DNA from 3 places in the Delftia sp. ZNC0008 genome. Region 2 is predicted to be linked to each of the others. Evidence: predicted binding sites of a transcription regulator. Region 2 holds the regulator's gene; each other region holds the start of a gene.

Region 1 (10,597 bases), on a different contig from region 2:
GACGGAAGGCATGGAATGGCAGTTGATGTGGATGCTGTAGCCATGGCGTGCATGGGCGGCGTCAATGGCGCGCTCCACGGCGGCGTGGTAGGGCTTCCAGCAGCGCTCGATGCGCTGCAGCAGCTCGGAGGCCGGCAACTGGCGGTCGTAGATGGGCACGCCCTCGTCGGTGAACTTCCAGATCAGGCCCTTGCCCAGGCGCACCTTCTGCAGCACGACCTGGTCGGTGGTGACGGGCAGCGGCCAGTCGCCTTCGATCATGGTGGTGTCGATCTCGGTGGTGTCGCGGTTGGCATCCAGGTAGATGCGCGGGAAATGCGCCTCCACCCAGCCCACGCCCATGCCTGGCGCAAAGGCATAGATCTTCTCCACATGCGTGTCCTCGGCCTGGCGCAGCGTGGCCAGCGGCAGGCAGGAGCCGAAGTCCTGCGGGTAGACCGTGCCGCTGTGCGGCGAGTCCAGCACCACGGCGCTGGTGCCGGCCACGCTGGTCACCATGGGCTGCGCGGCATCGGCCGCGCCGGAGCCTGCCGCGCCGGGCAGGGATTGCAGGAAGTTCTGACTGATCAGTCGCAGGACGGGATGCATGAGGAAGTGGTCTATCTCGGTTACGCATTGCACCGCTGCGCTGCGGCCAGCCCGCCATGAAACTGGCGCGTCCCAGGCCAGGGACGCCGAGCAAGGGCCGCCCCGCAGCGAGGGCGTCGTCCCCCTCCCGCGAAGCGAGAGAGGGGGAAGGCGCAAAGCGCCTCAGGGGGAGCCTTTAATCCAGCTGGATCTGGGCCGTGGCGGCAATCTTCTTCATCTTGGCCACTTCGCTGGCGATCTGCTTGGTGAAAGCATCGCTGCTGGTGCCGGAGATGTACAGGCCCTGGGCAGCCATGCGCTTTTGCACGGCCGGGTCCTTGAGCGCGGCCGCGATGGCCTTTTGCACGCGGGCGATCTGCTCGGGCGGCGTGCTCTTGGGGGCCACGAGGCCGAACCAGGAAGGATCGTTCAGGTCGGCGTGGCCGGCTTCGGCGTAGGTCTGCACATCGGGCAGCACGTCCAGGCGCTCATGCCAGGACACGGCCAGGGCCTTGACCTTGCCGCCCTTGATGTGGGGCAGCGAGGACGCGACCTGGTCGAAATACACGGGCACCTGGCCGCCGAGCACGTCGTTGATGGCCGGGCCTGCACCACGGTAGGGAATGTGCTGCATCTCGGTGCCCGTGCTCTTCATGAACTGGGCGCCCCACATGTGGCCGATGGTGCCGTTGCCGGGCGTGGCGAAGCTGACCTTGCCGGGGTTGGCCTTCAGGTACTTCACGAACTCGGCAAAGTTGTTGGCAGGCACCAGCTTGGGGTTGATCACGATCACGCCGGGTGCCTTGACGATCTCGGTCACGCCGACGAAGTCGTTGATGGCGTCATAGGGCAGCTTCTTGAACACGGCGGGGTTCACGCCATGGGTGGACAGCGTGGCAATGCCGAAGGTCACGCCGTCGGTGGCACGCGCCACTTCGGCCATGCCGATGGAGCCGCCAGCGCCGGCCTTGTTCTCGATCACCACGGCCTGGCCACCCAGCAGCTTGGGCAGCACGTCCTGCATGTTGCGCGGGACCATGTCGGTGGAACCGCCAGCAGGGAACGGAACGACGATGCGCAGGGGACGGGTGGTTTCCTGGGCGAAGGACATTCCAGGAACGACAGAAGAAGCGGCGATGGAAGCAAGGAAATGGCGTCGTTGCATAGGATCTTTCTTACAAACAAGGTCAGATTAAAAGAAATCTGCTCACAAAAAAAGCAAATACTGTGCCTGTTAATATTCCGAACAGGAATAGTTTCATCATATCCCTGTCATGAGTTTGCGCCGCCTCAACCCGCCCATACATCTGCTGCGCGCCTTCTCCACCGTGGTGCGCTTCGGAGGTGTCTCGCGCGCGGCCGAAGCCTTGCACCTGACGCAAAGCGCAGTCAGCAAGCAGATCCAGGAACTGGAGAAGTGGGTGGGCGTGTCGCTGTTCGAACGCGAGCGCAAGCGGCTGAGCCTGACACCCGCGGGCGAGCGTTATGAGCGCGCAGTGCGCGCCCTGCTGGGCCAACTGGAGGCAGCCACTCTCGAACTCATCACCAGCGATGACAGCCGAGGCGCGCTGCACCTGTCATCGCTGCCGACTTTCGCTGCCAAGTGGCTGATCCCCAGGCTGCCCCAGTTCCAGCAGCGCTATCCACAGATCACCCTGCACTTTGTACCCTACGTACACAGCTACCAATTTGACAGTCCGGGGCTGGACTGCGCGATTTTGTTCGGTGACGGGCACTGGAGCGGCGCGCACGCCCACTATCTGGTGGGCCGCCAGGTCGCGTTGATCGCGCCGCCGCGCGGCTCCGGCCCCGAGGCCCGCATCACCACGCCCCAGGACGTGGCGCGCTGCACGCGGCTGCGCCATGTGACGATTCCCGACGCCTGGGCGCGCTGGAGCGAGGCCCACGGCATCCACGGCATCAGCCCGCTGGCAGGCCCGCAGTTCGACCAGTTCCAGACCATCATCCGCGCCGTCATGGCGGGCATGGGCATCGCCCTGGTGCCGCGCTGCCTGGTGCAGGACGAGATTGCCGCCGGCCTGGTGAACGAGCCCCTGCCCCAGCACGGCTACCAGAGTGCCCTGGGCTACTGGCTGTGCTATCCGGCCGACCGCGCCAACCACGGCACACTGGGCATCTTCCGCAACTGGTTGGTGGACCATGCAGCGCAGACGCCCGGACGGGTGGCGGTGGCGCCTGTGGCCCCCGATGAATCGCCGGCAGATGGGGAACCGGTGCCGCCTACGCCGCAGGCTTAGGCGGCGGCGAGCGCAGTGCCGTGAAGCGCACGCTGAAGCGCGCACCCGGCGGCTGCTGGCCCGGATGCGCATCTTCCAGCACCACCTGGCCGCCATGCTGGCGCGCAATCTCCAGCACGATGGGCAGGCCCAGGCCCGAGCCATCGGCCTCCGAGCCCAGCACGCGGTAGAACGGCTGGAACACCAGCTCGCGCTCGGCCTCGGGCACGCCCGGCCCCGAATCCTCCACCTGCAGCAGCAGGACCTGACCAAAAGGATCGGCCAGCACACGCACGGTGACCATGCCCGGCCGGCTGCTGGTGGAAGGCGTGTAGTTGATGGCGTTGTCCACGAGGTTGCGCACCAGCTCGGTCAGCAGCGTGGCATTGCCCTGCAGCCAGACGCCGGCGGCCGAGGACTCGGCGCCGTCATAGCCCAGGTCCACATGCTTGTCCATGGCGCGCGGCAGGCAGTCGCGCACCACGTCGGTGACGATGCGCACCAGGTTGCACGGCTGCATGGCCAGGCCCCGCCCCAGGCCCGCGCTCTCGGCACGCGCCAGCGCCAGCAACTGGTTGACGGTGTGCGTGGCACGGATGCTGGAGCGCGCGATCTGGGCCAGGGACTGACGCAGCTCGCCCGTACTCACGCCTTCGCGCTGGGCCAGTTCGGCCTGCATGCGCAGCCCGGCCAGCGGCGTCTTGAGCTGGTGGGCCGCGTCGGCCAGGAAGCGCTTTTGCGTGGCCAGCGAGTCGCCCAGGCGGCCCAGCAGGTCATTGACCGAATCCACCAGCGGCACGACTTCCAGCGGCACGTCCTTGTGGTTGATGGGCGAAAGGTCCTCGGGCCGGCGCGCGCGGATGCGCTCCTCCAGCCGGTGCAGCGGCTTGATGCCGCGCGCCAGCGCCAGCCACACCAGCAGCGCGGCCAGCGGCAGGATGACGAACTGCGGCAGCATCACGCCCTTGATGATTTCCGTGGCCAGCACGCTGCGCTTTTCGCGCGTCTCGGCCACCTGAACCAGGGCCTGCGGTTCGCCCGGCAGGGGCATGCGCACCCAGACATGGGCCACGCGCAGATCGATGCCGCGAAATTCCGCATCGCGCAGCTGCACGGTGCCGCCGGACGGCAAGCCTGGAGGCGCCGCGCCAGTCAGAGCCTCGTCGGGCTCGGGCGGCGGCGGCAGGTCGCGCTCGCCGGCCAGGTATTCGCCCTTCACGCCCAGCACCTGGAAATACACGGTGTCCGACTCGTCGGCACGCAGGATCTCGCTGGCCGACTGCGGCAGGTTGAACAGCACCTTGCCGTGCTGCACCATCACCAGCTGGGCCAGCGCCTGGGCGTTGTATTCCAGCGCGCGGTCGAAGGGTTTGTTGGCCAGGCCCTGGGCCACCAGCCAGGTCAGCGCCAGGCTCACGGGCCACAGCAGCAGCAGCGGCGTGAGCATCCAGTCAAGGATCTCGCCGAACAGGGAGCGCTGTTCACGCTGGAAGATTTTCATCGGCGGGCAGCCCCTTACGACGGGTTCACGGCCCCGCGGCAACCACCACTATGCGCAGGCAAGCCAACCCGGGCCTGACAGCCACGGCTGCGGCCTCAGGACGCGATCTTCTCAAGGCAGTAGCCCAGGCCGCGCACGGTGGCGATACGGATGGGGCCGCGCTCTATCTTCTTGCGCAGCCGGTGGATGTAGACCTCGATGGCGTTGTTGCTGACTTCGTCGCCCCACTCGCACAGGCGCTCGACCAACTGGTCCTTGCTGACCAGCCGGCCGGCCCGCTGCAGCAGCACTTCCAGCAGGCCCAGCTCGCGCGCCGACAGCTCGACCATCTTGCCGTCGATGGTGGCCACGCGGCCGGCCTGGTCGTAGACCAGCGGGCCGTGCTTGATGGTGCTGCTGGCGCCGCCCATACCGCGCCGCGTGAGGGCGCGCACGCGCGCCTCCAGCTCGGACAGCGCAAACGGCTTGGCCATGTAGTCGTCGGCACCGTAGTCCAGCCCCTGCACGCGCTCTTCCACGCTGTCGGCCGCCGTGAGGATGAGCACCGGCAGCGCATCGCCGCGGCCGCGCAGCTTCTTGAGCACTTCGAGACCGTGCATCTTGGGCAGGCCCAGGTCCAGGATCAGCAAATCGAATTCGCTGCTGGTCATCAGCGCGGTGTCGGCCTCGCTGCCATTGGCCACATGGCTGACCACGGCGCCCGAGCCGCGCAGGCTGCGCAGCAGGCCATCGGCCAGGACCTGGTCGTCTTCGGCAATCAGAATGCGCATGGGGGATGTCTCCTGTAATGCAGGCGCGCTCTGGGAGTTGGAAATGCGCGCCTTTAATTCCCAGGATTCTAGGATGCGCCCCGCAGTGCGGGCAGGGACCTTACCCGAGTGAGCCGCCGCCCGCGTAGGCCTCCAGCCCCAGCGCCACCACGGTGGCGATGTCGTCGCCGACTTCCTCGCGGAATTCGGCCTCGGCCTGGGAGACGGCGTCATGGAAAGCCTGCAGCCAGGCCAGGCCCGCTGGCGTGAAGCGGATGCGGCGCGCGCGCGCATCGCGCTCGTCGCTCTCGCGCGTGACCAGGCCCCAGGCCTCGCACTGGGCCACCAGGTCGCCCATGGACTGCTTGGTCATGCCTGCGCGCTCTGCCAGGTCCGTCAGCCGGTCGCCAGCCAGCGACAGATGCCGCGTGATGTGGATATGGGCCGCCCCCACCTTGTCGCGCGCAGCGAGGTTGGACAGTGCCAGCGGCACCTCCACATCGCGCGCCATGAGCTGCAGCACACGCGCGTCGAACCGCCGCATGGCATGGCCCAGCAACCGGCCCAGGTGGGTCTGGCGCCAGGCGTCGGCGGGCGGCGTGACGGGGGAAAGCTCACTCATGGATGCATTGTGGAGGCAAATCCAACAAGTCAGGAAAACTGACTAAAAACACCAACAAATCAAGACAGCAAGCCCATAAACTACTGTTCAAGCATCCAGCCTGAATGCAAATACAGAGCTGAATCCATACCCAACCCAGGAGTCCGCATGAACACCGCCGTCACCACCGCCAACAGTGAAAAAGCCAAGGCCCTGCAGGCCGCACTCGCCCAGATCGAAAAGCAGTTCGGCAAGGGCACGATCATGCGCCTGGGTGAAGGCGAAGCCATCCAGGACATCCAGGTCGTCTCCACCGGCTCGCTGGGCCTGGACATCGCCCTGGGTGTGGGCGGCCTGCCCCGTGGCCGCGTGATCGAGATCTACGGCCCTGAATCCTCGGGCAAGACCACGCTGACGCTGCAGGTCATCGCCGAAATGCAAAAGCAGGGTGGCACCTGCGCCTTCATCGACGCAGAACACGCGCTGGACACCAGCTATGCCCAGAAGCTGGGCGTGAACCTCAACGAAGTGCTGATCAGCCAGCCCGACACCGGCGAGCAGGCCCTGGAAATCGTGGACAGCCTGGTGCGCTCGGGCGCCGTGGACATGATCGTCGTGGACTCGGTGGCCGCACTGACACCGCGCGCCGAAATCGAAGGCGAGATGGGCGACCAGCTGCCCGGCCTGCAGGCCCGCCTGATGAGCCAGGCGCTGCGCAAGCTGACCTCCACCATCAAGAAGACCAATTGCATGGTCATCTTCATCAACCAGATCCGCATGAAGATCGGCGTGATGTTCGGCAGCCCCGAAACCACCACGGGCGGCAATGCGCTGAAGTTCTACGCCTCGGTCCGCCTGGACATCCGCCGCACCGGCACCATCAAGAAGGGCGACGAAGCCATCGGCAACGAAACCAAGGTCAAGGTCGTCAAGAACAAGGTCTCGCCCCCGTTCAAGACCGCCGAGTTCGACATCCTCTTCGGCGAAGGCATCTCGCGCGAAGGTGAAATCCTGGACATGGGCGTCAACGCCAAGATCCTCGACAAGTCGGGGGCCTGGTACGCCTACAACGGCGAAAAGATCGGCCAGGGTCGCGACAACGCCCGCGAATTCCTGCGCGAGAACAGCGGCCTGGCCGTGGAGATCGAGAACAAGGTGCGCGACAGCCTGGGCATTGCCCTGCTGCCCACGGCCGGCGGCGATGCCCCCGAAGCCAAGGCCGCCAAGGGCGCCAAGGCCAAGGCCGACAAGGACGGCGTGATCGAAGCCTGAGCGCCCAGACCCCTCACAGCAGGCGCCGCCGCGCCTGCACACACTGTGTTTGCCATCTTGGCGCAGGCTCACGTCTGCGCCTTTTTTATCGCCGGGACGCCCCAAGGCAAAAAAGCGGCCCCCTTGGGAGGCAGCGGACCTTGCGCAGCAAGGGGAGCGTGGGGGCCTTTTTTATTCGGGATGATTCAGGAGACATTGCCGCATGGGATTCGCCAAGCTGTCGCTCAAGGGCCGGGCGCTCAAGCTGCTGGGCCAGCGCGAACATTCACGGCTGGAGCTGGAACGCAAGCTCGCCCCCCATGTGGAGGAAGGCGAGGACCTGGGCGCCATGCTCGACGCGCTGGAGCAGCGCGGCTTCATCAGCGCCGAGCGCGTGGCCGAGTCCGTGCTGCATCGCAAGGCCGCGCGCTTTGGCACATCGCGCGTGGTGCAGGAGCTGCGCAGCAAGGGGCTGGACGATGGCCTGGTGCGCGCCGCCGCAGAACAATTGCGCGCCACCGAACTGCAGCGCGCCCATGCCGTATGGCGCCAGCGCTTCGGCTCACCGCCGGCCACCCCGCAGGAACGCCTCAAGCAGATGCGCTTTCTGGCCGCGCGCGGCTTTGGCGGAGAAATAGCGAGCAAGGTGCTGCGCGGGCGCAGCGAAGACTGGGATGACGGAGCTGCAGACGAAGGCAACTAATCCACGCGCCGGGTTGCGCCCCAGCACACCAGCGACCCCACGGTCACCAGCGCCACGCCCTGCCAGAAGCCCCAGCCCGGCTGCACCTGCAGCCAGGCACTGGCCAGCAAGGCAGAGAACACGGGCGTGAAGTACGAGGCCGCCGCCATCACGGCCAGATGCCCGTGCTGTATGCCGTGCTCCCAGCAGCTGTAGCCCATGGCCGTGAGCCCGCCCACGCCCAGCAGCTGCAGCACCACGGTGCCTGACCAGTGCATGCCGCCTTCGCCACCCAGCCACAGCCACTTGATCCACAGCGCCAGCGCAGTCCAGATCAGGAACAACCCCACGGCATTGTGCCCCCCACCCCAGCGCCGAGCAGCCAGCGAATAGCAGGGCCACAGCAGGGCCGCGCCAAAGGCGAGTCCATAGGCCAGCGGATTGGCCAGCATGTGGTCTGCCATGTCATGCATCTGCAGGGACTCGCCGCCCAGCACGCGCGTCAGACCCCACAGGCACAGCAGCACGCCGGGCCACAGCCACCAGCGCGCATGCTGCTGGCGCAGCAGCACCGCCAAGACGATGGTCAGGCTGGGCCACAGGTAATTGATCAGCCCCAGCTCCAGTGCCTGGGCGCGGTCCTGCGCCAGACCGATCGCCAGCGACAGACAGATTTCATAGACCGCAAACAGCAGGCCGCAGCCCCAGAAGTAGGCCGGATGCATGGCCCGCCACTGCGACGGCCTGGGCAGGCCGCGCACGGCGGCCACGCACAAGGCGCTGACCGTATAGAGCATGGCAGCACCGCCCACGGCGCCCAGCGGCTCGGCCACCGAGCGCATCAGGCCCACGGTGCAGCTCCAGCACACCACGGCCAGCAGGCCGATGGCGGTGGCCCGGCCTGCGGCTGCAGGGGAACTGCTGTGCGCTGAAGACATGGGAAAGGCTGCGCGCGGCAGGTCAGTGCGGCTGCAGCACCTGGCGCAGCGAGCGGTAAAGCGCGTCCGAGCCGTGCGCGCGGTTGTCCGCATCGAAGGAGAACTCGTTGCTGGACTGCGTGCCGGTCGCGTCCTCGGGACGCGCCTCCATGAAGAAGGACAGGAAGCGCGCGCCCTGGCGGCGGTGCATGGTCAGCACTTTCTCCAGCCGCTGCGGCGACAGTGCCACCAGCGGATGGAACTCCGTCACGCCATAGGCCGTGTGGCCATAGCGGCGCAGCATCTGGCCGACCAGCGGCCCATAGGTGTCTTCGCCATACAGGCTGACACCCAGGGACAGCCCCGGCATGCGTTGCAGGCTGCGCTCCACGGCGTAGCGGCTGGCGTCCCAGCTCGGATTCGCATGGGGGTTGAGCTGGTGGGCAAAGCGAGGCACCCGGCCCAGGCAGCCGTGCCCGATGTGCTCGGAAAAGCCCTGGATATAGTCGGCCACCTGCTGCTCGCGAAAATCGTTCCAGTCCGTCACCAGCGGGTTGTAGAACAGCGCCAGCCGGTCCTGCGGGCTGTCCACCCAGAACTCCACACCATCGGGCAGCTTGCCGAAGTCAGGCAAGGCCTCGGCGGCATGGGGCCTGGGCTCGCCCTGGTGGCGGTCCATCACGGCGATCTGGCGCGTGGCCAGCAGGCCCAGGCTGCGCCCGCCGGCCTGCAGCACCACGTCGATGCGGTGCAGGCCCTCGCCCAGCGCCGGATAGCGGATGTCGGCACGCCAGCCCACATCGGGCGTGAGGAAATCAGGCTTGGCCTGGGCCACATCCTGGCGGTGCATGTGCACGGGGGCGTGCGAGTAGGGGCGCCCGTCCACGAAGACGGCCACGGCCAGTTGCTTTTGCAGCTTCGCGTCGGGCGAGTGGACCCAGCCGGACACCGGGACCGTGCCAGCCGCATAGCTGTCGATGTGCTGGAAGAAGTTCTGCAGCGGCTCGCTGCGGATGTTGCGCGACGGAGGCTCCACCGCATCGAAGCTGGCGAACTCCGACTTCAGATGGGCATTGAGCCGCGCAATGTCGCCATAGCGCTGGCGCAGGAATGCATGGAAGCCCGCCACGGATGCAGGGCTGTAGTCGGTGACCGCATAGCCTTCGGCCGCGAACCCCATGCCGGCCTCGAAACCCGGGAACAGCTGGTGCGTCTCGCCCAGCACGGTGAGCGCACGCAGCGGATGCATGGCGGCATCGCCCGCAGCGCACATGCGCTCGGCCAGGGCATCAACCACCAGCTTGCGCACGCGCGTGATTTCATTGTCCTGCCGCGCAACCGACCACGGGAAGATGCGCGCGCCCAGATAGGTGTCCAGCGGCAGCGGTCCCTTGGGCGTCCAGGCCAGATTGGCGGGATCGGCGGCCAGGCGCTCCTCGGCCTGGGAGTGCACCTCGAAATGCGTGGCGAACAGGTAGAGCACCACGGGCCGCTGCGCCTGCGCCACCGTGCGCACCACGCGGTCCAGCGCCTCGCCCCGGACTTCCCAGGCCCGGCCGTTCCACTGCACATAGCGCAGCAGAGGCACGCTGAGCGTATAGCCCAGCTCCAGCCCCTCGCCCTGCGGCCGGCCCAAGCGCTGCAGCGTGGCTTTCACCATTTCCGCGGCCGAGCCCTGAGGGCCCAGGCAACTGGCAGGCACCTGCTGGAATTCCTTGGGAAAATCCTCGCGCAGCCCGTCCTGCACCAGGCAGGCTTCCATATTGCCCAGCAGCGGACTCAGCAGCAGGCGCGATGAGGAAGGCAATGCCGGCCGCAGCTTCCAGGCGAACACAACGATCAGCAGACACAGCACGGCCAGGGCCAGTACATGGCCCCAGACCGGACCGCGCCGGCCCGGCAAGGACGGGGGCGCGGGGGGCCTCACAGGCCCAGCATGATCTGCAGGTTCTGCACGGCGGCGCCGCTGGCGCCCTTGCCCAGGTTGTCCAGACGGGCGATCAGCACGGCCTGGCGGTACTGCTCATTGGCGAACACACGCAGCTCCAGCTTGTTCGTGTCGGTCAGCGTATCGGCAGCCAGCTTCATGTCT
Region 2 (10,597 bases):
CGCCAGCGACTGCGGCAGCTGGGCAAGATAGTCCAGATAGGACTGCTCCAGCGTGCGGCGGCGAAACAAGTCGGTGACCAGGCCGCGGGCGATGGTGGCCAGGTAGCGCCTGGGCTCGCGGATGTCCTGCTGCGGCACTGGCGAGCGCAGCAGGCGCACGAAGGTGTCCTGGGCCAGGTCGGCCGCATCGTCACGGTTGCCCAGGCGCTTGCGCAGCAGGCTTTCCAGCCAGGGATGGTGATTCTGGTAGAGGCTGTGCACGGAGAGGGCTTGTGCGAAAGAAGCGGGGAGGCCGGGCGTAGAAGCCGAGGTGGGCAACGTGTCGGTTTCGGTTGCAAAAGATAATAAGAATGCTTATCAATTATCTTTCACGCGAGCTTTACTCCTGAGGACTGGGTATCTTTCTGTTGCATGTGCGCTACAGGGAGATGCTGGCGGAACTTCCACGCCGGCCCTGCGCCGGGCGATTGCGCTGGTAGGCGCTGGGCGGAGCGCCAAAGCTGCGCCGGAAGACGGCAGTGAAGGCGCTGGGACTGTCGTATCCATGGGAGAGCGCCACTTCCAGGACCGAGGCGCCAGCGGCCAGCCGGGGCAGGCTGAGCAGAAGACGGGCCTGGCGGCACCATGCGCCGAAGTTCATGCCGGTCTCGCGCAGGAACAGGCGTGCCAGCGTGCGGGGATGCATGTGCAGCCGCTGTGCCCAACTGGCCAGGCCGGCGTCCTGCGATGGGTCGTCCACAAAGCTGCGGCAGCAGGCGGCCAGGGCGCCATGCCGGGGCATGGGCACGTGCAAGGACAGGGCGCGGGCGCGCTCCATTTCGTCGAGGATCAACTGCATGACACGCTCCTCCCTGCCGCCCAGCGGGTAGTCCATGGGCAGCTCGATGGCCTCCAGCACGAGTTCGCGCAGCAGGGGCGTGACCTGCATCACTCGGCAGTCTTGCCACAGGCCGGGCCGCAGCCCCGGCTCCACGAACACGGTGCGCATGGCCACGGGGCCGGCGGCCATGTGGATGGCGTGCAGGGCCTGTGGTGGAACCCAGACGGCGCATCCCGGGGGGACGACCCAACTGCCCGAATCCGCGCGGATCAGCATCACTCCCTCGGTGGCATGCAGCAGCTGGCCGCGGCGGTGGGCATGCGGTGCGATGGCCGCGCCGGCCGCCATGTCTGTGGCAAAGGCCACGACCGGGCGGGCCGTGTGCTCGCCGTGCGGGGGCAATGGAGCGGCCGCAGGCACGTCATCCAGGCAGGCGCGGGTGCGGGCATGGGAAAGTGGGCCACTTTGCCGGGTTGTCATTTTCTCGACGATTGTTGTTGCTTCGTAGCAGGAATGCAGATCATGCACTTTCTACGATGACCCACTTTCAATCCGCAGGAAAGTGGCAGGTATGGAGATGATTTCCCTTTCGAGAATGACGGACGTGACAGGAGGCAGGGCATGAACCGCGCACGTCTGGGGCTGCTTACGGGCACGCATGCCATCAACGACCTCTACCAGGGACTGGTTCCTGCGCTGTTGCCCTTCATGGTGCTGGAGCGCGGCTACAGCTATACGGAAGCCAGCGGCCTGATGCTGGCGGCCACGGGCCTGTCGAGCATGGTCCAGCCGCTGTTCGGCCTGTATGCCGACCGGTCGCCACGGCCCTGGATGGTGCCGGCCGGCTTTGTGGTGGCCGCCCTGGGCCTGGCCCTGGTGGGCATGAGCCCGGACTACTGGGTCAGCTGGTTGGCTGCCGTGCTGTGCGGCCTGGGGATCGCGGCCTACCATCCGTCCGCAACGGTGGCGGCCCGCATGGCGGGCGGCAGCTCGCAGAAGGCGATGAGCGTATTTTCGGTGGGCGGAACGGCGGGGGCATCGTTCGCTCCCATGCTGGCTGCGGCCGTGGTGGGCGCAGGCGCCTTGCACCGCAGCTGGATGCTGGCCCTGCCTGCAGCGGCCATGCTGGTGCTCTGGTATGCCTGTACCTGGCGGGATGGAGCCAAGGACCATTGCGCCACCCGGCGCCCGGCCGTGGCTCAGGGCGAATTGCCGGCCAACCACTGGCGCGCCTTCTTCCTGCTGTGCGGGGTCATCGTCTGCTGGTCGATTCCCTATGTGACGGTGCTGTCCACCCTGCCCATGTTCGTGACGCGCGAGCTGGGCGGCTCGGACTTCATGGGAGCGGCCACGCTGACCTCATTCACAGCCGCTGCGGCGGTGGGCACTTTGCTGGGGGGCACGCTTGCAGATCGCCGGGGGCGCATGCAGGCCATCCGCGCCGGCTACCTGCTGGCATTGCCTGCTCTGGCGGCCCTGGCCCTGGCCTCCACGCCATGGATGGCGCTGGCCTGCACCATGGCCCTGGGCGTGTGCATGTTTCTTCCGTTTGCCGCCCAGGTCACGCTGGCCCAGGACTATCTGCCGCGCAACCAGGCCACGGCCAGCGGGCTGACCCTGGGGCTGGCCATGTCGATAGGCGGCATGGTGGCGCCGTTGTTCGGCATGCTGTCCGATGCGCGCGGACTGCGTTTTTCGTTGAGCGTCGTGCTGTGCATTCTGTGCGTTGCCGCGGCGCAGGCGTGGTGCATGCGCAATCGGCGCAGCGAGGGGAGTGCTGCACCGGCGGCTGTCAGGGCCTGATGCGCAGCCCCTGCCGCTGGGCAAGGCAAGAGACAGGCCCGGGCTCTCGCAGACCGGGTGGACGGGTTGGTCTCAGGGCGACCTCAGGCCGGTGTCTGCGCGCCGTGCGCTTCCATGCGTTCCAGGGCGGCACAGACATCGGCCATGCGGCCCGAGATGAACAGGCATTCGGGCTGCTCCTGCGGCGAGCGCTGGATGATGCGCAGACCCGAAGGCAGGGCCTGATCTGCCGGAAGGGAGGGCAGTTCGGGTTGCAGGGGCAGCAGCAGCTGCGCATCCCTGTGTTCTGGCAGCCGTGCTGACTTGCTGCGCCGTTGCTGGCTGCGGCGGCGGGCCTTGCTGAAGGACAGGATGGTCGCCTGCTCGGATTGCACAGGCGATTCGGGCTGGATGGTGCGCATGGCGGGCTCCATGGCGGCGGCGGGCAGGCGAATGCCCTGTGCCAGGCGCAGGAAGGACAGAGAAGACAGTGTTGGCAGAGCGAATCCCATGTGACGACTCCTGTTGGCGTATTTCAAAGAGGCATGGACACAGGCAGGATTGCGGTTTGCGGGCAAAGCTCCGCCCAGGGCGAAGCTGCAAGGCTTCGCGCCTACCACCTGGGCGGTGCATGAAATAGGGGGGGGCAACCCGTGCAGGGCTGCCCGTCCGGCTTACATGGACATGCTGTTGCGGATCAGCCCCACGGCCAGGCCTTCAATGGCAAAGGCCTCTTCGGGAGCGACGCGGATCACCGGGTAATCGGGGTTTTCCGGCAGGAGCTCCACGCCCTGCGTGGTGCGGCGCAGGCGCTTGACGGTGACTTCATCTCCCAGGCGTGCCACGACGATCTGCCCGTTGCGGGCTTCATGCGCGGACTGCACGGCCAGCAGATCGCCGTCCATGATGCCCGCGTCGCGCATGGACATGCCGCGCACGCGCAGCAGATAGTCCGGGCGGACCTGGAACAGGCTGGGTTCGACGGAATAGGTCTGGTCGATATGTTCCTGGGCGAGAATGGGCGAGCCCGCCGCAACGCGGCCCACCAGCGGCAGCATCAGCGGCGCCAGGGCCGACAGCGGCAGCCCGAAGCTGGTGCCGCGTGCGGCATTGATGTTGCGCACGGTGTCGGTACGCAGGCGAATGCCGCGGGAGGTGCCGCTGACCAGTTCGATCACGCCTTTGCGGGCCAGGGCCTGCAGATGTTCCTCTGCTGCGTTGGCGGACTTGAAGCCCAGCGTGTTGGCGATTTCCGCGCGGGTGGGGGGCGCGCCCGTGCGGGAGATGGCGGCCTGGATCAGGTCCAGGATCTGTTGCTGGCGGGCGGTGAGCTTGGGATGGTCGAGCATGGCGTGCGTCCGGTCCTTGAATTCAGATGGCAGGCAGAGAAGTCATCTGATGATTTATACAGTATCTGTATTTTTAACCAGTTTTCCAAGAGGTGCAAGTGGGGCAGTCAAAGTTGGTGATTCTTGGCACGGGCGGCACCATCGCCGGCCGGGCGGATTCGCAGTCGCAGGCAGTGGGATACAAGGCCGGACAGATCACGGTGCAGTCGCTGCTCGATGCCGTGCCGGATCTGGAGCAGCAGGCGCTGGGGCCTGTGCAGACGCAGCAGATCGCGCAGGTGGACAGCAAGGATATGGACTGGCCCGTGTGGCGCGCGTTGCTGCGTGCCTGCACGCAGGCGCTGGAGGATGCGGACACACGCGCCGTGGTGATCACGCATGGAACGGACACGCTGGAAGAGACGGCCTGGCTGCTGCACAGCCTGCTGCCTGCCGCCAAGCCCATAGTGCTCACTTGCGCCATGCGCCCGGCCACGGCCCTGCTGGCCGACGGACCGCAGAATCTGCGCGATGCCGTGACCGTGGCCGCCAGCGGCGGGCGCAGCGGTGTGTGGGTGGTGGCCGGCGGCGAAGTACATGCGGCGGCCCAGGTGCAAAAAGTCCACCCTTACCGACTGCAGGCCATGCGCTCCATGGAAGGTGGCCCGCAGGCCCTGGTGGAGGAAGGGCGCGTGCGCTGGCTGGTGCATGATGCGCCGGTCACGCCGGTCACGCCGGTCACGCCGGTTGCCCCCGTTGCGCGGATGGTGACTTCCGCTCCCGCTCTGTCTGACCTGCTGGCGCTGGATGAGCTGCCCTGGGTCGAGGTGGTGTTCAGCAGTGCCCTGGCGCGTGCCTGCGGCGTGGATGCGCTGGTGGCCGCAGGCGTGCGCGGCATCGTGGTGGCCGGCACGGGCAATGCGACCGTTCACGAAAGCATGGAAGCGGCCTTGCTGCGTGCGCGCGACAAAGGCGTCTGGATCTGGCGGGGCACGCGCTGCGCCGAAGGCCTGCCCGTTGCCTCGGGGCTTGGCACGGACCCCGCAGAGGCCGATCTGGTCCAACTGCCCGTGGCCAAGGCGCGGATTGCCATGATGCTGGCGCTGGCCGCGCAGCCGCGCGACTGATCCTCCGGGCGTCGCCGGCGCTTCAGATGCAGGCGGGCAACAAAAAAGCACCCGGCGGGCGGGTGCTTTTCTGGGGTCTGGCGCATGGCCTGCGTCATTCAGCCAGTGCTGCGAGGGCGCGCTGGGTGATGTCTTCCACCGAGCCCAGGCCGCTGATGGCGCGGTACTTGGGGGCTGCTGCGGCTTCCTTCTCGGCCCAGGCGCGGTAGTAGTCCACCAGCGGGCGGGTCTGGCTGCTGTAGACGTCCAGGCGCTTCTTGACCGTTTCTTCCTTGTCGTCCTCGCGCTGCACCAGCGGCTCGCCGGTCACGTCGTCCAGGCCTTCGACCTTGGGCGGGTTGAACGTGACGTGGTAGGTGCGGCCCGAAGCGGGGTGGGAGCGGCGGCCGCTCATGCGCTCAATGATGGCATCGAAGGGCACATCGATCTCGAGCACGTAGTCCAGCTTCACGCCGGCGGCCTTCATGGCGTCGGCCTGGGGAATGGTGCGGGGAAATCCGTCGAACAGGAAACCGTTGGCGCAATCGGGCTGGGCAATGCGCTCCTTGACCAAATTGATGATCAGGTCGTCGCTGACCAGTTGGCCGGCGTCCATCACGGCCTTGGCCTGCTGGCCCAGGGGCGTGCCGGCCTTGACGGCGGCACGCAGCATGTCACCGGTGGAGATCTGGGGAATGCCGTACTTCTGGCAGATGAAAGCGGCTTGCGTGCCTTTGCCGGCGCCGGGTGCGCCCAACAAAATCAGTTTCATGGAAGTCCTTGAGGAGAGTAGAAATTCTTGTCTGCCGGATCGGCCCACCGGGGCGGACAGTCCATGCGTCATATTTTTGTCGCGGGCAAGGATAGCACGCACAGGGCCAACACTGGCTTACACGCACGGGGCAAAACTGTCGCCTGTGCAATCGCCAAAACCTGCGTTTTGCTGTCCGACAAAACCGCATGGGCGGTGTTGCTGCAAATGGCGATGCCCGGCATCGCCATTTGTGCGTTTTCAGCGGCCGGCCGATTCACGCCGGCGGGTTGGACAGCTGGGCGCGCACCCGCTCCAGATCCTCGCGCGTGTCCACGCCAGGGCCGGGTGCATGGGGTGTGACATGGACGGCGATGCGGTGGCCGTGCCACAGCGCACGCAACTGCTCCAGGGCCTCCAGTGCCTCGGTGGGTGCCTGGGAAAGCTGGGGGAAGCTGCGCAGGAAGCCAGCGCGATAGCTGTAGATGCCGATGTGGCGCAGCGGTGCGAAGCCGGGGTGGCCCAACGCTGCCGATGCCGTCTCCCACCATGCCTGGTCCGCATGCTCGCGCGCGAAGGGAATGGGCGCACGGCTGAAATAGTGGGCCATGCCCTGGGCATCGCAGACGACCTTGACCACGTTCGGGTTGACGAAGTCGGCAAGGCTGTCAATGGCATGCGCCACCGTTCCCATGCTGGCCGAAGGTTGCCGGGGCAGCAGGGCGGCCACGGCGTCGATGAGTTCGGGGGCGATCAGCGGCTCGTCGCCCTGGACATTGACCACGATGTCATCGCCATCGAGATCCAGCAGCGCGCAGGCCTCGGCCAGTCGGTCGCTGCCGCTGGCATGGTCGTTGCGCGTGAGCACGGCCGCCACGCCATGCGCGGTACAGGCGGCGAGGATGCTTTCGTCATCAGCTGCGACCACGCACCGTGCGGCGCCGCTGCGGCTGGCGCGCTGTGCCACGCGCACGACCATGGGAAGCCCTGCAATGTCGGCCAGGGGCTTGCCCGGCAGGCGGCTGGAAGACAGGCGGGCGGGAATCAGAACCGTGAAGGGCGCGGAGGACATGGTGCGTGCAGGAGTGAGGCGAAGGCGTGGGGCGGCGCAGATGATGGGAAAAATCAGTCCTCGATCTCGTCGTCGTCCAGCGTGCGGGCCTCGGTTTCCAGCAGCACGGGAATGCCGTCGCGCACCGGGTAGGCCAGGCGCGCGCTGCGCGAGACCAGTTCCTGGTGCTCGCGGTCAAAGCGCAGCGGGCCTTTGGTGACGGGGCAGACCAGCAGTTCGAGAAGTTTGGCGTCCATGGCGGATCCTGTGTTTTGAAGGGAAAGGGCGGGCCGTGGCAGCCAGCCGAGACGGAGATGATAGTCAGGCGGGGCAGGGGCGCAGTGCCTGCAGCCGCTCATCTAGCAGCGCCCAGAAATCCGCCGGCAGCTGCAATTGCAGCGCAACCGCCCAGGCCTGGGGATGGGTGCGCCACAGCTTGACGGCATCTTTTTCGGTGCAGACCAGCGGGTCTTCGTTGCGCCCCAGGCGCTGGAAGCTCTCAAAATTATAGTGATCCGGCAGCGCCTGGACATGCTCCAGCGTCAGGCCTTGCTCGCGGGTCAGCATGGAGAAAAAGCCTTCGGGCCGGGCCACTGCCGCCACGGCCTCCACGGGCTGCGCACGCAGGGAGGACAGTGCGATGCGCTCGCCTTGGGCATTGACGGCTTCGCTGGACAGCTGGCGCTGCATGGCAAACGCGGGGGCGTCGGTGTCGGGGGCTGCGCCTGCATGCAGCACGGCGGTGACGGGGCGCGGCCAGGGCTCGCGCAGCGGGCCGGCCGGCAGCAGCCAGCCGTTGCCGATGCCGTCGTCATTGAAGACGCACAGCTCGATGTCGCGGGCCAGGGCCAGGTGCTGCAGGCCGTCGTCGCTGATGACCACATCCACCTGCGGGTGGCGGGCGCGCAGGGCCTGGACGGCCTCGATGCGCTTGCGGGCCACGAAGACCGGCACGCCGCTGGCACGCGCCAGCAGCGCGGGCTCGTCACCCACGTCGGCGGGGGCGCTGTCAGGACGGGCCTCGCGGCAGTCGTCCGTGCTGCGACCATAGCCGCGCGAGACGATGCCGGGACTCCAGCCGCCATCGCGCAGATGGCGGGCCAGGGCGAGCGTGACGGGGGTCTTTCCGGCGCCGCCCGCAATCACGTTGCCGACGACGATGACCGGAATGCCGGCCTGGCCCCCACGCCTGAAGCCCAGTGCATATGGCAGCCGATGCAGGGCCAGCAGGGCACGGTACAGCAGGGACAGGGGAAGGAGCGCGCAGGCCAGCGGACCGCGGCGGCGCCAGGCCGCGCGAAGCCCCCGGGCTGCGGGGGCAGGACCAGTCCGGGGCATGGCGGCCTTGCCTTCAGCGCCCGGCGCTGGCCGAGGTCTGCGTGGCGAAGGTGATCTGGGACAGTCCGGCGCGGCGCGAGGCTTCCATCACCGATACCACGGACTGGTGCGGCGCAGTGGCATCGGCGCTGATGATGACCACGCTGTCCTTGCCGGCGACGGCCGCTGCGGCCAGCGCCTGGGTCAGGCCGGTGACGCTGCGGTCTTCCACGGCGGTCTTGTTGATGGCATAGCGGCCATCGGCTGCGATGGCGACGATGATTTCGCGGGGCCGGTCGCGCTGCTGCTCGACGTCGGCCACCGGAAGGGTCAGCTGCAGCTCGGTGAACTTGCTGTAGGTGGTGGACAGCATCAGAAAGATCAGCACCACCAGCAGCACGTCGATGAACGGGATCAGGTTGATCTCGGGCTCGTCACGGCGGCGGGGACGGAAGTTCATGTCAGGTCTCTCGCGTGCTGGTTCACTTGCCGCCGACGCGGGTGAGGTGGCGCACGAACTGTTCGGAAGCCAGCTCCATGCCCAGCAGGTAGCCGTCGACGCGGGCGCGGAAGTAGCGCCAGAAGATCAGGGCCGGAATGGCGACGATCAGGCCGAAGGCCGTGTTGTACAGGGCGATGGAGATGCCGGCCGCCAGCTGGGCGGGGTTGCTGCCGCCGGTGGCCGATGCGCCGCCTTGCGAGCCGAAGATCTCGATCATGCCGATCACCGTGCCCAGCAGGCCCAGCAAAGGGGCGGCAGAGGCGATGGTGGCCAGTGCGCTCAGGTGCTTTTCCAGCGTGTGGGCGGCGGCGCGGCCGGCGCCTTCCATTGACGCGCGCAGCTCTTCCTCGCTGCTGTCCGGATGGGCCTGCAGTGCGCGCAGCCCGCTGGCCAGGACCTCGCCCAGCGTGGAGTTCTGTGCCAGTTGCTGCACGACTTCCTGACTGGGCAGGCCGCGCGAGGACACGGAAATCGCCTCGCCCAACAGGGCAGGCGGCGCAACACGGGCTGTTTTCAGCGCCACGAAGCGTTCAAAGACCAGGGCCAGAGCCAGGATGGAGCAGGCAATCAGTGGCCAGATCGGCCAGCCTGCGGCTTGTATGATCGACAGCAAGTTGTTTTCCCCCCGCGTTTAACTGCAGCCGACGATTATGGCCCAGCCATGTGGCCGGTCCAGGCGTCCCGGCTGCGCGATCGGCCTAAAACTGTGACCGGGCGCAGCATCCAGGCAACGGGCGGTGTCCCGGTTTCTGGCCTCGGGCTTGCTCATATAGCACAATTTTCTGTGGATAACTTTGTTATCAAGCTGCCTGCGCAGATGCGGCGGCGACGGCGAATGACCACTGTGACAAATGTGAATTCTTTGTTTCAGTAAAAAATCTATTATTAATCAAATGCTTGCGAGGTGTTCTTGAGATTGCTTGTGCAAATCATCGCCAAAGTGCCTCTTCAAGGCCGCATCTGCCGGCCTGTGGAGAATGTTGCACTGCATGCTGACCGGGAGCCCGCATGAGCGGTGCATTTGGCGCAATGAATCCAGCAGCGGCGCCGCTGGTCTGGGAAGTCGGCGCGCTGTGCCGCGCCGTGAGCGATGCCTTGCAGGCGCGCTTCAATCCGGTGGCGGTGCGCGGCGAGATCAGCGGCTTCTCGCGCGCGGCCAGCGGCCATTGCTACTTCAGCATCAAGGACGCCGGCGGGCAGATCCGCTGCGCCATGTTCCGGCGCGCGGCCCAGCTCATGGACTTTTCGCCGCGCGATGGCGAGCTGGTCGAGTTGCGGGGCCGGCTGGGTGTCTACGAGCAGCGCGGTGATCTGCAACTGGTCGTCGAAAGCATGCAGCGTGCAGGCCAGGGCGCACTGTTCGAGCAGTTCCTGCGGCTGAAGGCGCAGCTGGAGGCCGAAGGCCTCTTCGATGCGACGCGCAAGCGCAGCCTGCCGCCGCTGCCGCGCGGCATTGGCGTGGTGACTTCGCCGGGGGCTGCCGCGCTGCACGACGTGATCACCGCGCTGCGCCGCCGCGTGCCCCACATCCCCGTGGTGCTGGTGCCGGCCCTGGTGCAGGGCGCGCAGGCACCGGCATCGCTGATCGACGCGCTGCAAAGGCTTTATGGGCTGGCGCAGGAAGGCGCGGGATCGGTGGCCGGCGCGCCGCACATCGACACCATCTTGCTGGTGCGCGGCGGCGGCTCCATCGAAGACCTCTGGGCCTTCAATGACGAGCGCCTGGCCCGCACCATCGTGCAAAGCCCGGTGCCGCTGATCAGCGGCGTGGGGCACGAGACCGACTTCACCATTGCCGACTTCTGCGCCGACCTGCGCGCGCCCACGCCCACGGCGGCGGCAGAGTTGGTGAGCCAACCGCGCGACGTCTGGCTGGGTGCGCTGCAGCTCATGCAGGGCCGGCTGGAGGACGGGGTGCAACGGCTGCTGGACCGCCAGCA
Region 3 (10,597 bases), on a different contig from region 2:
CTCTTAGAGGTGCGAGCGATGTCAGAAACGACTATTCCTGTTCCTACCGGGAGCATTAAGCTTCGGTTCCTTGAGCTTTGCCAGTTTCGGCGATTGGGCAATGTTCAAGTCGACATTGACCCGAAGACGACAATTCTAGTTGGGGCCAACAACAGCGGGAAAACCTCCATCTTGGCCGCGCTTCGTCACTTCTTGGCTGATGGTTCGGCGTTCGGCGCTTTCGACCTGAGTCTCTCCCAATGGCCCAAGCTTCGCTCCATCGGGCAGCAGTGGGAGGCACTGACTGAGGACCCATCCACTGTCCTTGGCCCCAATGACCCGTGGGAAAAGCAGCTCCAATTATTGCTCTCAGCAATGCCAACTCTTGACCTCTGGTTCGAGGCGGAAGCGGGCATGTACCACTACGTGGCGCCTTTCTTGTCCAGGTTCAGTTGGAAGGGTGGGGCCGTAGGCTTGCGTCTGCGGCTTGAGCCGGTGGCGGACGTTGTGGAGCTCAAAAAGCTTGCGTGGGCCTATAGCCTGGCCCGGACACCGGTGAAAGACATGGGTGATGACTCGCTTGCCTGGCCCATAGACCTGCTTGACTTCTGGCTTAGGGAGCCATCAAAGCTTGGGCAGGTTTGCGCATACAAGCTTGATGCTGACAACAATCCGATGAGCGGGATGGTGAGCTATGTTAAGCAAGAACTTCCAGCAAATGCCGTAGCCATTGAGCGGAAGAGCCTGTCAAAGCTGATACGTGTTGACTTCGTGGCTGCGCAGCGAGGACTTGGGAGTGAAGAGGCGGAGTCGCGCTCTACTTCTGGTCCGCATCGGGTCGGCATGTTTTCCAACCAGCTTCTGCAGTTTGCTCGAAAGCACCTGAACGTGACCAGTTCCGGGCACGGGCATCGCGCAGACCTCATCAAGGCGGTGGCTGATGCACAACGAGACTTGGACAAGAAAATTCATGAGGCCCTTGCCGACTCTGTAGAGCAAGTGAAGGAGTTGGGCTATCCAGGGTTGCATGACCCTCAGGAAATTCGCTTCCGCACTCGCATTCAAACTGCGGACCTGCTGAACCATGGAACTGCGGTCCAGTACAGCATGCAGAAGGAGTCCCTTGAAGAGCTTTTGCCTGAGTACTCCATCGGCTTGGGGTATCAGAACCTCCAGTCCCTAAGCTACCAACTGGTTTCTTTTAAAGCCGCTCGGCTACGACCTGAAAAGGGTTCACCCCCGCCCGTTCATCTGGTGATGATTGAAGAGCCGGAAGCCCATCTGCATGTGCAGGTCCAACGCATTTTTCCCGCTAAGGCTCACAAGCTCATCAGCCCGACGCAGAAGGATGCTTCTGCGCTGACGAGCCAGCTGCTCATCAGCACTCACTCGAGTCATTTGGCTCATGCAGAGAACTTTGACAGACTGCGGTATGTGCGCCGCATTGCAAAGAGTTCTACCAACTCAATGCCGACCACTGAGGTGGTCAACCTGGGGCAAGTTTTTGGCGACGACAAGCAGACCCGACAGTTTGCTGAACGCTACTTTCGCGTGCAGCACACAGACCTGTTGTTCGCCAACGCAGCCATCTTCGTCGAGGGTGTGGCGGAGCGCATGCTTGTTCCGCTGTTCATTGAGCGGGATTTCCATAATTTAAGCAGCAGGTATGTCTCCTACCTTGATATCGGCGGTAGCCATGCACATCGACTTCGTCCGCTCTTGGAGAAGCTCAAGATACCCACCGTCATCATCACGGATATTGACCCTGTGGGAGAGCAGAACGAGTCGACGGATGGCGATGGCTCCTTAGAGAAGCTAGTGGCCGTCGCAAACGTCGGCCAGCCCGGACTGCAATGCGGTAACCACACCTTGCGAGGTTGGCACCCCAAGCTGCACTCGCTGGATGACTTCAAAAGGCCGGATGAAGGAAAACTGGTGTGGAGCGAGATACCCGGCTGTGTAGTGCGATTCGCTTGGCAGCTCCCGGTAGGTGAGGTAGATGGTCCCTGGCCAAGTACGTTTGAAGACTCCCTCATTCTTACCAATGTCGAGTGGTTTAAGTCACTCATGGTGACTCAGCGTGACGAGGCTGGCGTCCGTATCAAGCCACCTATTGGCGCTTTAGGGGCTGTAGGTAGGCGGGCGACGAAGGCCGCCAATAGTACGGAGTTGCTCCATGAGCTTCATAAACTGATGCATGGCAGCTTCAGCAAAGGTGACTTTGCTGCCAGCTTGTTTGAGATGATTTCGGCCCAGGAGCCCGTTGTCTGCCCCGAGTACATATCCGATGCGCTGGGATGGCTGCAAACCCAGTTGGAGCCTGAGAAGAAGCCCGAAACGGACCTTGGGACTATGCCAGAACCAAGAGCCGAAGGGTCGATGGCATCGGAGCTGTCCGCATGACCGCGGCGGTTGATGCTCAGGAAAAGGACCTTGACGCAGGCGTCGTCGAGGAAATCTGTGGATATCTGACCGAGACGCCTCCGCGAAGCTTCTTCCTTTTTGCTGGGGCGGGCTCGGGCAAGACGTACACGTTGATTGAAGTGCTGCGGCGCCTCACGGGAGTTACCGCCCACGAAAAGGGTGGCCAGGTCGCGCGGAGCCTGCGGATGTACGGCCGTTCAATTCGAGTGGTGACTTACACCAAGAACGCTGTGGCCATCATCAAAGGGCGGCTTGGTGAGAATGACTTGGTCGGAGTTTCGACTATCCATGCATTTTGCTGGGAGCTTATCAGTGGCTTTGACGATGACATACGTGAAGCGTTGATATCGCTGAAGGAAGCGAAGCACGCCAAAGACACTGCCGCTGGCTTGAGCAAGCCTAAGGGCATCACTGCAGCAAAGCAGCGGGACCTAGACAAACTACTTGCGGACATCGAAGCCATCCGGCAGACGGAGACATTCATCTATCACCCGGACCGGGACACTTATGGCCCTGGCGCGCTGGTCCACAGCGACGTGCTTGGAGCCACTGCTTGGCTTATAGAAAGGCGTCCAACACTTCGAACGGTTCTGAAGGACCGTTACCCGGTAGTACTGATTGACGAGTCGCAAGACACGATAGAGGGAGTTTTGGATGCGCTTTTAGCTGTTGCGGAGCCACGGGGAAGCGGGCTCACGCTGGGTCTCATCGGGGACCATAGGCAGCGAATCTACTTGGAAGGGCACGATGACTTGCCGAGCCATGTGCCAGCGAGTTGGGCCACGCCTGAGCTGAAGATGAACCGTCGAAGCCAGCGTCGAATCGTTGACCTCATCAACGACATATGGGCCGCTGACCTTGATGGCCGGACCCAACCCGCCACGGGCGTGAAGCAACATCCTCGAAAAGATAAAAATGGGGGAATTGTGCGAATTTTCGTTGGCCTCAATGACCTCTCGGACGACGAGAAGGTGGCTGGAGAGCGTTGGTGCGCAGACCACATGAGGGCGGCAACAAGTTCTGCATCCTGGGATGATGGCTACCAAACGCTGGCTCTGGAACACAAGCTCGTTGCGAAGCGCGGCTCGTTCGTTGAAGTGTTCGAGGCCATGGACCTGCTGGACCCGAACTCATCTTCACCCAGCGGCAGCTTCGAGAAAAAGGGCCCTGCCGCTGCTCGGCTGATGCTCAGTGAGCTTGCTCAGTTGGAAGCGTGCCTTAACGATGACGGTACGCTCAATGAGTTCTTGGCAACAGAGGTCCTTCGACAACATAAGTGCCTTGATGGAATACCGGAAGATGCGCTGGCAAGAGAAAGCCGCATTGATGAAATGCTCGTTGCTTTGAGCGATTTCGCCAAGGCCTGTTCTACTCCCGCGGCTAGTGTGGAGCAAGTTCTCCAGCCTATTTTGACGGCACGTATTTTTGAGGTAGATGCAAAGCTTTCCGCGGCTTTTGCTGACAAGTCTCCCGCGCCACCACCTCCTCAGAAGAAATCAGATGAAGCCAAAGTGGACAGGCTCAAACGCGGCTGGTCTGAGCTATTTGCGGCGCCTTGGAGTCAGCTTCGAAAGTACCGCACCTACCTGGCGGGCGGCTCGGAACTTGCAACCCATCAAGTGGTTAAGGGTTCGGAGTTCAAAAACGTCATGGTGGTGATGGATGACAAGATGGCCGGAGGCACGCTCTTTTACTACGACAAGATTCTTGGTGGATTGGCGCTCAGCGCAACTGACCGAGCTAACGCTGGCAACGGGGTCGAAACAACCATTGACCGGACACTGCGCCTTCTTTATGTGACTTGTAGCCGCGCAGAGGAGTCTCTGGCTCTGGTTCTCTGGTCCCATAACCCGGCTGCTGCACTTTCGCACCTTCGTACGAATGGATGGTTTGCTCCGGAGGAGGTGGTCGAGATTCCGTAGCCTTAGTTCTCTGCATTTTTTCTCGAGCTATAGCAGCCTCCAGGGTGGCTCGGTAAAGGTCGTTAGAGGCCTGTCGTCGCATTTGAGATGCATGTCATGCATGGGAGCAGGTCATGCAGGAGCCTCATCGGGGCGCATGTTCGACGGCTCGTTGTTTAGTTGCTTTCAGGTGTGATGATTCTGAAGAAGGTGTTGCAGTGCATTGACGGGCGAGCCAGCATTAACTTCAAAATGCCATCAGATATTCTCCGCTGAAAGTGGAAATGAAAAAGAACTATGTAACCCTCCTAGAGAGGTTCGGCTTAAATTAAAGAGTCGTTGTGAATCGCCGCGAGGCCAGTTATGTGCCTGTATATTTTTTTAAAGGAATCTTCAATGGCTGTTGTTCTTAAAGTTGGGTTTCGTGGCTTGAATGAGGATTACCGGAAGGTAAGGCTGCTTGAGCATGGACTGGAAGGTGCTTGCAAACCTGCGGTTACGGTAGTGACGGGGCACAATGGTTCGCAAAAAAGTACGTTATTACGGCATATTGCTAATTATTTGATATCACCTGAGGAGTTTAATGCTGAAAATAATATTCACCTACTTACTCCTGCACCTTCACCGCATCTGCTATGCATTTCTGGGTCTACGGCAGATAGGTTCCCTCAACGAGAAAGACCTGGTCGTGGTCGAAATAATTTCGACGTGCCAAACTATACGTATGTTGGGCAGCGCGTAATGAACAACCTTCTCAGTCGCAAGGCGCCTATGGAGACAGTGCTGGCCCTTGCTTTTGCATCTGAAAAAATGGAAAGGTTTGGCTGGGGATTCTTCAAACAAGCGCATGCTCATGCGGGAATTTTTCCTGAGGTAAAGTGTACCTTTGGTTTTAAATTTCCATCTAAAGATATTTTCGATATTAAAGATTCTATTGAATTAATTTCTCGGAGCAATAGTCGCGAAAGCGCTAGGGCGCATGTGGGTGTTAGATTTTCTCAATCTATGGCAAGATGGATTCTGAAGGAATTTTCTGAAGCCGATATACAAGAACTCCAGGAATATATTGAGGGGCGGGTGCGTTACAGGAATATCTCTGTAAATTTGAAAGATACTGGTCCGGCTTCAGAGATGCTTTCAGTGAGTGCTATACGCCTTGGTTTGCTTATTGGGATAATAAAACTTAGGGAGGTCGAAGTTCATAGTATCAGGGGTGGGGATTCCTTTTCATTGTTTGAGCTTAGCTCTGGTGAGTACAATATGTACTCGAGTATATTGGCTGTGGGTTTTGGGGTGAGTGAGGATACAGTTCTTTTATTTGATGAGCCAGAAAATAATCTTCATCCTCAATGGCAGAGGGACCTAATGAGTGCTGTTTTCGAAGTCTGCTCGAAAGTTATGTCTTCCAACGGTCATGTCATTATTAGTACACATTCTCCTCTAATTGTGGGTTCGGCACCTGACCTGAGTTCAGTAGTTGACATCACCCCTGAATCTGCAAAGACTTCCATCGTCCATTATGGGGCCTCTGCAGATGAACTGCTACTTAGGCAGTTTGGCGTCGGCTCTAGTCGCAACAAGGTGGTGGTGGATACAGTTCAACGAGCCATTTCTTTTGTAGAGCGAGGTGATTTTGATAATAAGAATTTCCTAGCGCTAGTTCCTGAATTGCTAGATATTCGCAGAGCATTAACTATGGACGACCCGATGATTGAGGTTATCGATGCATTAATTGGGAAAGAGGTGGTTGAATGAATATGGTTTTTCAGATAATCTCCCCGACACCCAATTACCCTGATGGTACGTCCGCAGCCCTTCTTGCGGGACTCGATTGGGATAGCGGTGTAGGAAAAGCTATCATCAAGAAGTTCAAGGACGGTTTGAAAAAATCACTTTTTGATATCCAAGGTGGGGTTTGTTGTTTTTGTCGTCGCGCTTTATACGATGACTACGCAAATCACCTGGAGCATTTTCTTGAGAAGAAGATTTATCCAGAGTTCACATTCGAAATTAGAAATCTTGCTCTATCTTGCGGGACATGCAATTCAAACAAAGAAAAAAATTTCAAGAGATTTAATAAGACCTACAAAAAGATATACTCAATTTCACTCGGAGCAGGCGCACGTCACGTTCCTGCCTTACACGGTCAGCTGCCACCGGGCTCCGGGTTTCCGGTTACCCCCTCCAGCTTCCGATGGGTCAGCCCACACTTTCATCAATATTCGCAACACATCATTTTGAAGAGGGGCTGGGTCTTCACAGGCCTGACTCCACAGGGGCGGCGGACGATTTCAGGTTGCGAGCTTAATGATGTGGCTGTCCTTGAAGAGCGCGCCTTACAGACTCGGTTGGGGCGACGTGGCGGGCGGCTTTCCTTGCTGGTAGGTGCAGCTGCAGAGCTTTCCACGCATCGAGCTGCAGATGTCTATAAGGCGGTGGCCAAGGTGCTCATTCGTCGAAGAGAAGCTGCGACGACATAATCCCTTTTATGGCAGCACATCCATACGGCGTTGGATTTATCCGGTAGCGCTCGACGCATCCATGGTTATTAGGCACGAGCTACAAACGTTCCACTACATCGATTCATTGTGTATGGGATTGCTTCAGATGCTGTTCGACTGCAGCGGAACTCGTGCCAACTGCTTTCACCGCGGCCTTCAACTGCTCCGGGGTCACGTTGAATTTCTTGGACCAGTCGCGCAGTTCGTAGTCTTCGTTCACATCGATGCGCGTGCGGTCTTGACCGCCGGTCTTGGTCTTGTCGTCAGACATATCGCTCTCCTAGTACAGGGGCCAATGCCCCGCTGGAGTCGATGGTCGGTCTCATTCGCCCAGGGCAAGGCCAGTGTGGCCCCATAGCGGCTGCCAGCCTGTTCCGACATGTGCTTTCCTAGGGGCAGTGACGTTTCAAAAACAGGGTAGCACTAGCACAGAGCCCCAGTGGTATGCCAGCTCATACAGCTGGTTCTTGACGCCTGTTTGGCGTGTTATGGGGAGATTTTCTTAGATTAGATACAGGCTTGACGCTAATAAAGTCCTGAGATGTAACGGTGGTGGATGTGACGTCTTCCTTGCAGACACTGGTGCGCGCTTCGTGGTACTGTATAAAAAAACAGGTTCCCAGCCATGTCCACCCTACCGAACTACGCTCAACACGATGCTGCTGGCCGCAATGCTGCGCCCCTGCGCGCGTTCGTCCAGTCTTCCGGCCTCTCCCAGGTAGTCTGGTGCGGCAACGAGCTGGGTTCGCAGATTGTGGAGACGGTGTCTTCCGGGTGGCCCGAGTTGGACAAGGAGCTACCCGGTAGTGGGTGGCCGCGCCGCTCGGTCACCGAGGTGCTGACGGCCCAGCCTTCAGTTGTTGAGTGGCGGTTGCTTGCACCAGGTTTGCGCCCCATCATCGAAGCAGGTGGCCAGGTCGTTGTCATCGGACCGCCGCGCAACCCACACCTCCCTGGTCTGACCCATATGGGTCTGAACGACAGGCAGCTGGTGTGGATTAAGGCTGATGTCCCGTCTGAGAGGCTTTGGGCCACCGAACAGCTCATCAAGTCCAACTCTGCGGGCGCCATCATTGCGTGGCTGCCGAAAGCCCGACCCGACCAGCTGCGTCGACTCCAGGTGTGCTCTCAGGGCTGCGAAGCGCCAGTTTTCTTGTGCCGCCCTGAGGTCGCTCAGCACGAGTCATCTGCTGCACCACTACGCGTACAGGCTTCAGCTGGTCTGGACTGGGAACTGAACGTACAAATCCTGAAGCGACGGGGGCCGCAGCAGGAACACTCCCTGGTGCTTGCATCTGTGCCAGGTGGACTTGCATCGGTCCTGACCCCAAGATTGCGCCGCCCGAGTTCACTCATCACTCCAGAGGTTCCCCATGTTGTGGGTCGCCCTGCTACTGCCTTCCGGCCCGCACACGTCGCCGCTTGATGACCAACTGCGTGGACTCTCGATGTATGCGCTGCAGTTTTCGCCGCGCACAGCCATTGTTGAGAACGCGGTAGTCGTCGAGCTGGAAGCGAGCGTTCGGTTGTTCGGTGGCAAGCGGGCCCTACGAGACCGCATCGTTGCAGAGGTTCCCGCGTTGGGGGTTGAGCAGATAGCTTGGTCCTCCACCAGTCTGGCCGCATTGGCATGTGCTCGGGGTGGGCATGAAAACGGCATCAAGGGCGCGCTGACGACCCTTCTGGACCCACTGCCGATGGAGACATTGGCTGCGGTGAAGCCGCACCTGACAACGTTGACGCAATTGGGCTGCCGAACGCTTGGCGATGTCAGGGCATTGCCACGGGGCGGGATAAGCCGGCGTTTCGACAAGCAGCTTCTGACAGCGCTAGACCAGGCGTATGGGTTGCGCCCGGAAGCCCACAACTGGGTTGAAGCACCGGAGGTTTTCAAAGCCCGTCTTGAACTCATGTCTCGTGTCGATTCCGCTCCGGCGCTTTTGTTCGGGACCCGCCGACTGATGCTTCAAATGTGCGGATGGCTTGCTGCCAGAAATGCGGGTACGACCTCGTTCTGTCTGCGCTGGGTCCACGATGCCATGCGAGCACGCGACGCTGGAGACGGCGGCGAACTGACTGTGCGAACTGCAGAGCCCATGCGCGATGTGGAGCATCTATGTCGCCTGCTTGCTGAGCACCTCGCAAAAGTTGAGCTCGCTGCCCCCGCGGGCGACCTTGAGCTGGAAGCCTTGGATGTGCATCCTTTGGAAGAGCTCAGCCGGTCGTTACTGCCCGACCCGGTCCAGTCCGGTGAATCTCTCACACTGGTGCTCGAGCGAGTCGCCGCGCGGCTTGGCGCGGAGAAGGTCGTACGTCCTGTCGTTGTGGAAGACCACCGGCTGGAGTGGATGGCACAGTGGCAGCCCGCTCCCGAGCCACTTCCCAGGAAACGTGCACGCAGCAGCCGCTTCCCGCAGCCCAGCTTCATCCTGTCAGAACCATTGCGCTTGTCGATGCGCGGGGACAAGCCGATGTACCAAGGCGTGCTGCAGCTGCTTGCCGGGCCGCACCGGGTCGAAGGCGGGTGGTGGCAGAGGCTTGATAACGGCGGGGAGGAATACACAGGCAATGTCGCTCGCGATTACTGGGTGGCTCAAAGTCCACATTGCGGCGTGCTCTGGGTCTTTCAGCAGCGGCTGGCCGGGGACCAGACCGCGTGGTACCTCCATGGAGCTTTCGCATGAGCAACAGCATCGATACGCGCGCGGGCATCCCGGCGTATGCAGAGCTGCGGGCTCTCAGCAATTTTTCGTTCCTCAAGGGAGCAAGCTGGCCGGAAGAGCTTGTGAAGAGGGCCAAGGCCCTTGGCTACAGCGCGATTGCGGTGTGCGATGAATGTTCGATGGCCGGTGCCGTTCGGGCCCATGTGGCCAGCAAAGAGCATGACTTGAAGGTGCTGCACGGCAGCCAGTTTCAGGTTGTGTGTGATGCACCCTTCACCTTGGTCGTCATAGCGCGCAACATCGAGGGATACGGCAACGTTTGCGAGTTCATCACAAGCTTGAGACGCTCAGCAGAGAAGGGCACCTACCGGCTCGAACTGGACGCCATTGAGCCTTCGGCACTGGCAGACTGCGTGGTCCTGGTTTCGCCGGCCCGCGAATCGACCGACGCCCAGTTGGAGACCATTGCACGATGGCTGCTCAACAGCTTCATCGGTCGGTGCTGGCTCGCTGTAGAGATGCAGCGTGTGCTGGATGACGAGATGTGGCTGTACCGCATGCGTTTGGTGAGCGAGCTGACCGCGATTCCGCTGGTCGCGTCGGGAGACGTCCGAATGCATCTTCGGTCCCGCAAGATGCTCCACGATGTGATGACAGCGACTCGGGTCGGACGCCCGCTCACTGACTGTGGCCTTGACCTCGAGCTCAACAGTGAGCAGCACATGCGCAGCCGTGTTTTGCTGGCACAGCGCTTCCCGGAAGACTTGCTCAACGAGACATTACGCGTTGCAGAGCGCTGCACCTTTTCGCTCGATGAGCTGCGATACCAGTACCCCTCGGAGGTGGTGCCGGAGGGGCAGACCCCTGCAAGTTACCTGCGGCAACTCACATACGACGGCGCCGGCCGCCGTTGGCCAGGTGGCATGCCCGCGAAGGTCCAAGCCCAGATAGAACATGAGCTCGAGCTCATATGCGAGTTGAACTACGAGCACTACTTTCTGACTGTGGCAGACATCGTACGTTTCGCACAGTCTCAGGGCATCTTGTGCCAAGGCCGCGGGAGCGCTGCAAACAGCGTGGTCTGCTACTGCATAGGCGTGACGGAAGTGGACCCTGCTCGGATGAGCGT

The links. Region 2 encodes LexA, which represses DNA repair genes until DNA is damaged. Its sites were predicted from a motif close to ACTGTATNNNNATACAGT; they were not measured.
Region 1: a site for LexA is predicted at 5,776-5,793, ahead of recA (recombinase RecA). Genes of this name have one in related genera too.
Region 3: a site for LexA is predicted at 7,404-7,421, ahead of imuA (translesion DNA synthesis-associated protein ImuA). Genes of this name have one in related genera too.

The regions. Positions count from the first base shown of each region.
Region 1 covers NZ_JTKZ01000862.1:32,163-42,759, reverse strand. The annotation lists gene L995_RS27820 (N-formylglutamate amidohydrolase) at 1-588, opposite strand, end outside; gene L995_RS27815 (Bug family tripartite tricarboxylate transporter substrate binding protein) at 764-1,732, opposite strand; gene L995_RS27810 (LysR substrate-binding domain-containing protein) at 1,842-2,825, shown strand; gene L995_RS27805 (sensor histidine kinase) at 2,809-4,305, opposite strand; gene L995_RS27800 (response regulator) at 4,401-5,075, opposite strand; gene L995_RS27795 (MarR family winged helix-turn-helix transcriptional regulator) at 5,176-5,676, opposite strand; gene recA (recombinase RecA) at 5,824-6,927, shown strand; gene recX (recombination regulator RecX) at 7,130-7,609, shown strand; gene yddG (aromatic amino acid DMT transporter YddG) at 7,606-8,526, opposite strand; gene L995_RS27775 (hypothetical protein) at 8,549-10,408, opposite strand; gene argC (N-acetyl-gamma-glutamyl-phosphate reductase) at 10,429-10,597, opposite strand, start outside.
Region 2 covers NZ_JTKZ01000445.1:4,182-14,778, forward strand. The annotation lists gene L995_RS14710 (sigma-70 family RNA polymerase sigma factor) at 1-261, opposite strand, end outside; gene L995_RS14715 (AraC family transcriptional regulator) at 419-1,300, opposite strand; gene L995_RS14720 (MFS transporter) at 1,442-2,623, shown strand; gene L995_RS14725 (hypothetical protein) at 2,707-3,114, opposite strand; gene lexA (transcriptional repressor LexA) at 3,277-3,951, opposite strand; gene L995_RS14735 (asparaginase) at 4,050-5,057, shown strand; gene adk (adenylate kinase) at 5,152-5,808, opposite strand; gene kdsB (3-deoxy-manno-octulosonate cytidylyltransferase) at 6,065-6,859, opposite strand; gene L995_RS14750 (Trm112 family protein) at 6,913-7,095, opposite strand; gene lpxK (tetraacyldisaccharide 4'-kinase) at 7,160-8,176, opposite strand; gene L995_RS14760 (ExbD/TolR family protein) at 8,190-8,615, opposite strand; gene L995_RS14765 (MotA/TolQ/ExbB proton channel family protein) at 8,638-9,270, opposite strand; gene xseA (exodeoxyribonuclease VII large subunit) at 9,666-10,597, shown strand, end outside.
Region 3 covers NZ_JTKZ01000068.1:42,774-53,370, reverse strand. The annotation lists gene L995_RS02335 (AAA family ATPase) at 19-2,382, shown strand; gene L995_RS02330 (UvrD-helicase domain-containing protein) at 2,379-4,325, shown strand; gene L995_RS31650 (AAA family ATPase) at 4,701-6,059, shown strand; gene L995_RS32730 (HNH endonuclease) at 6,056-6,784, shown strand; gene L995_RS02325 (DUF3606 domain-containing protein) at 6,888-7,076, opposite strand; gene imuA (translesion DNA synthesis-associated protein ImuA) at 7,431-8,231, shown strand; gene L995_RS02320 (Y-family DNA polymerase) at 8,179-9,489, shown strand; gene L995_RS02315 (error-prone DNA polymerase) at 9,486-10,597, shown strand, end outside.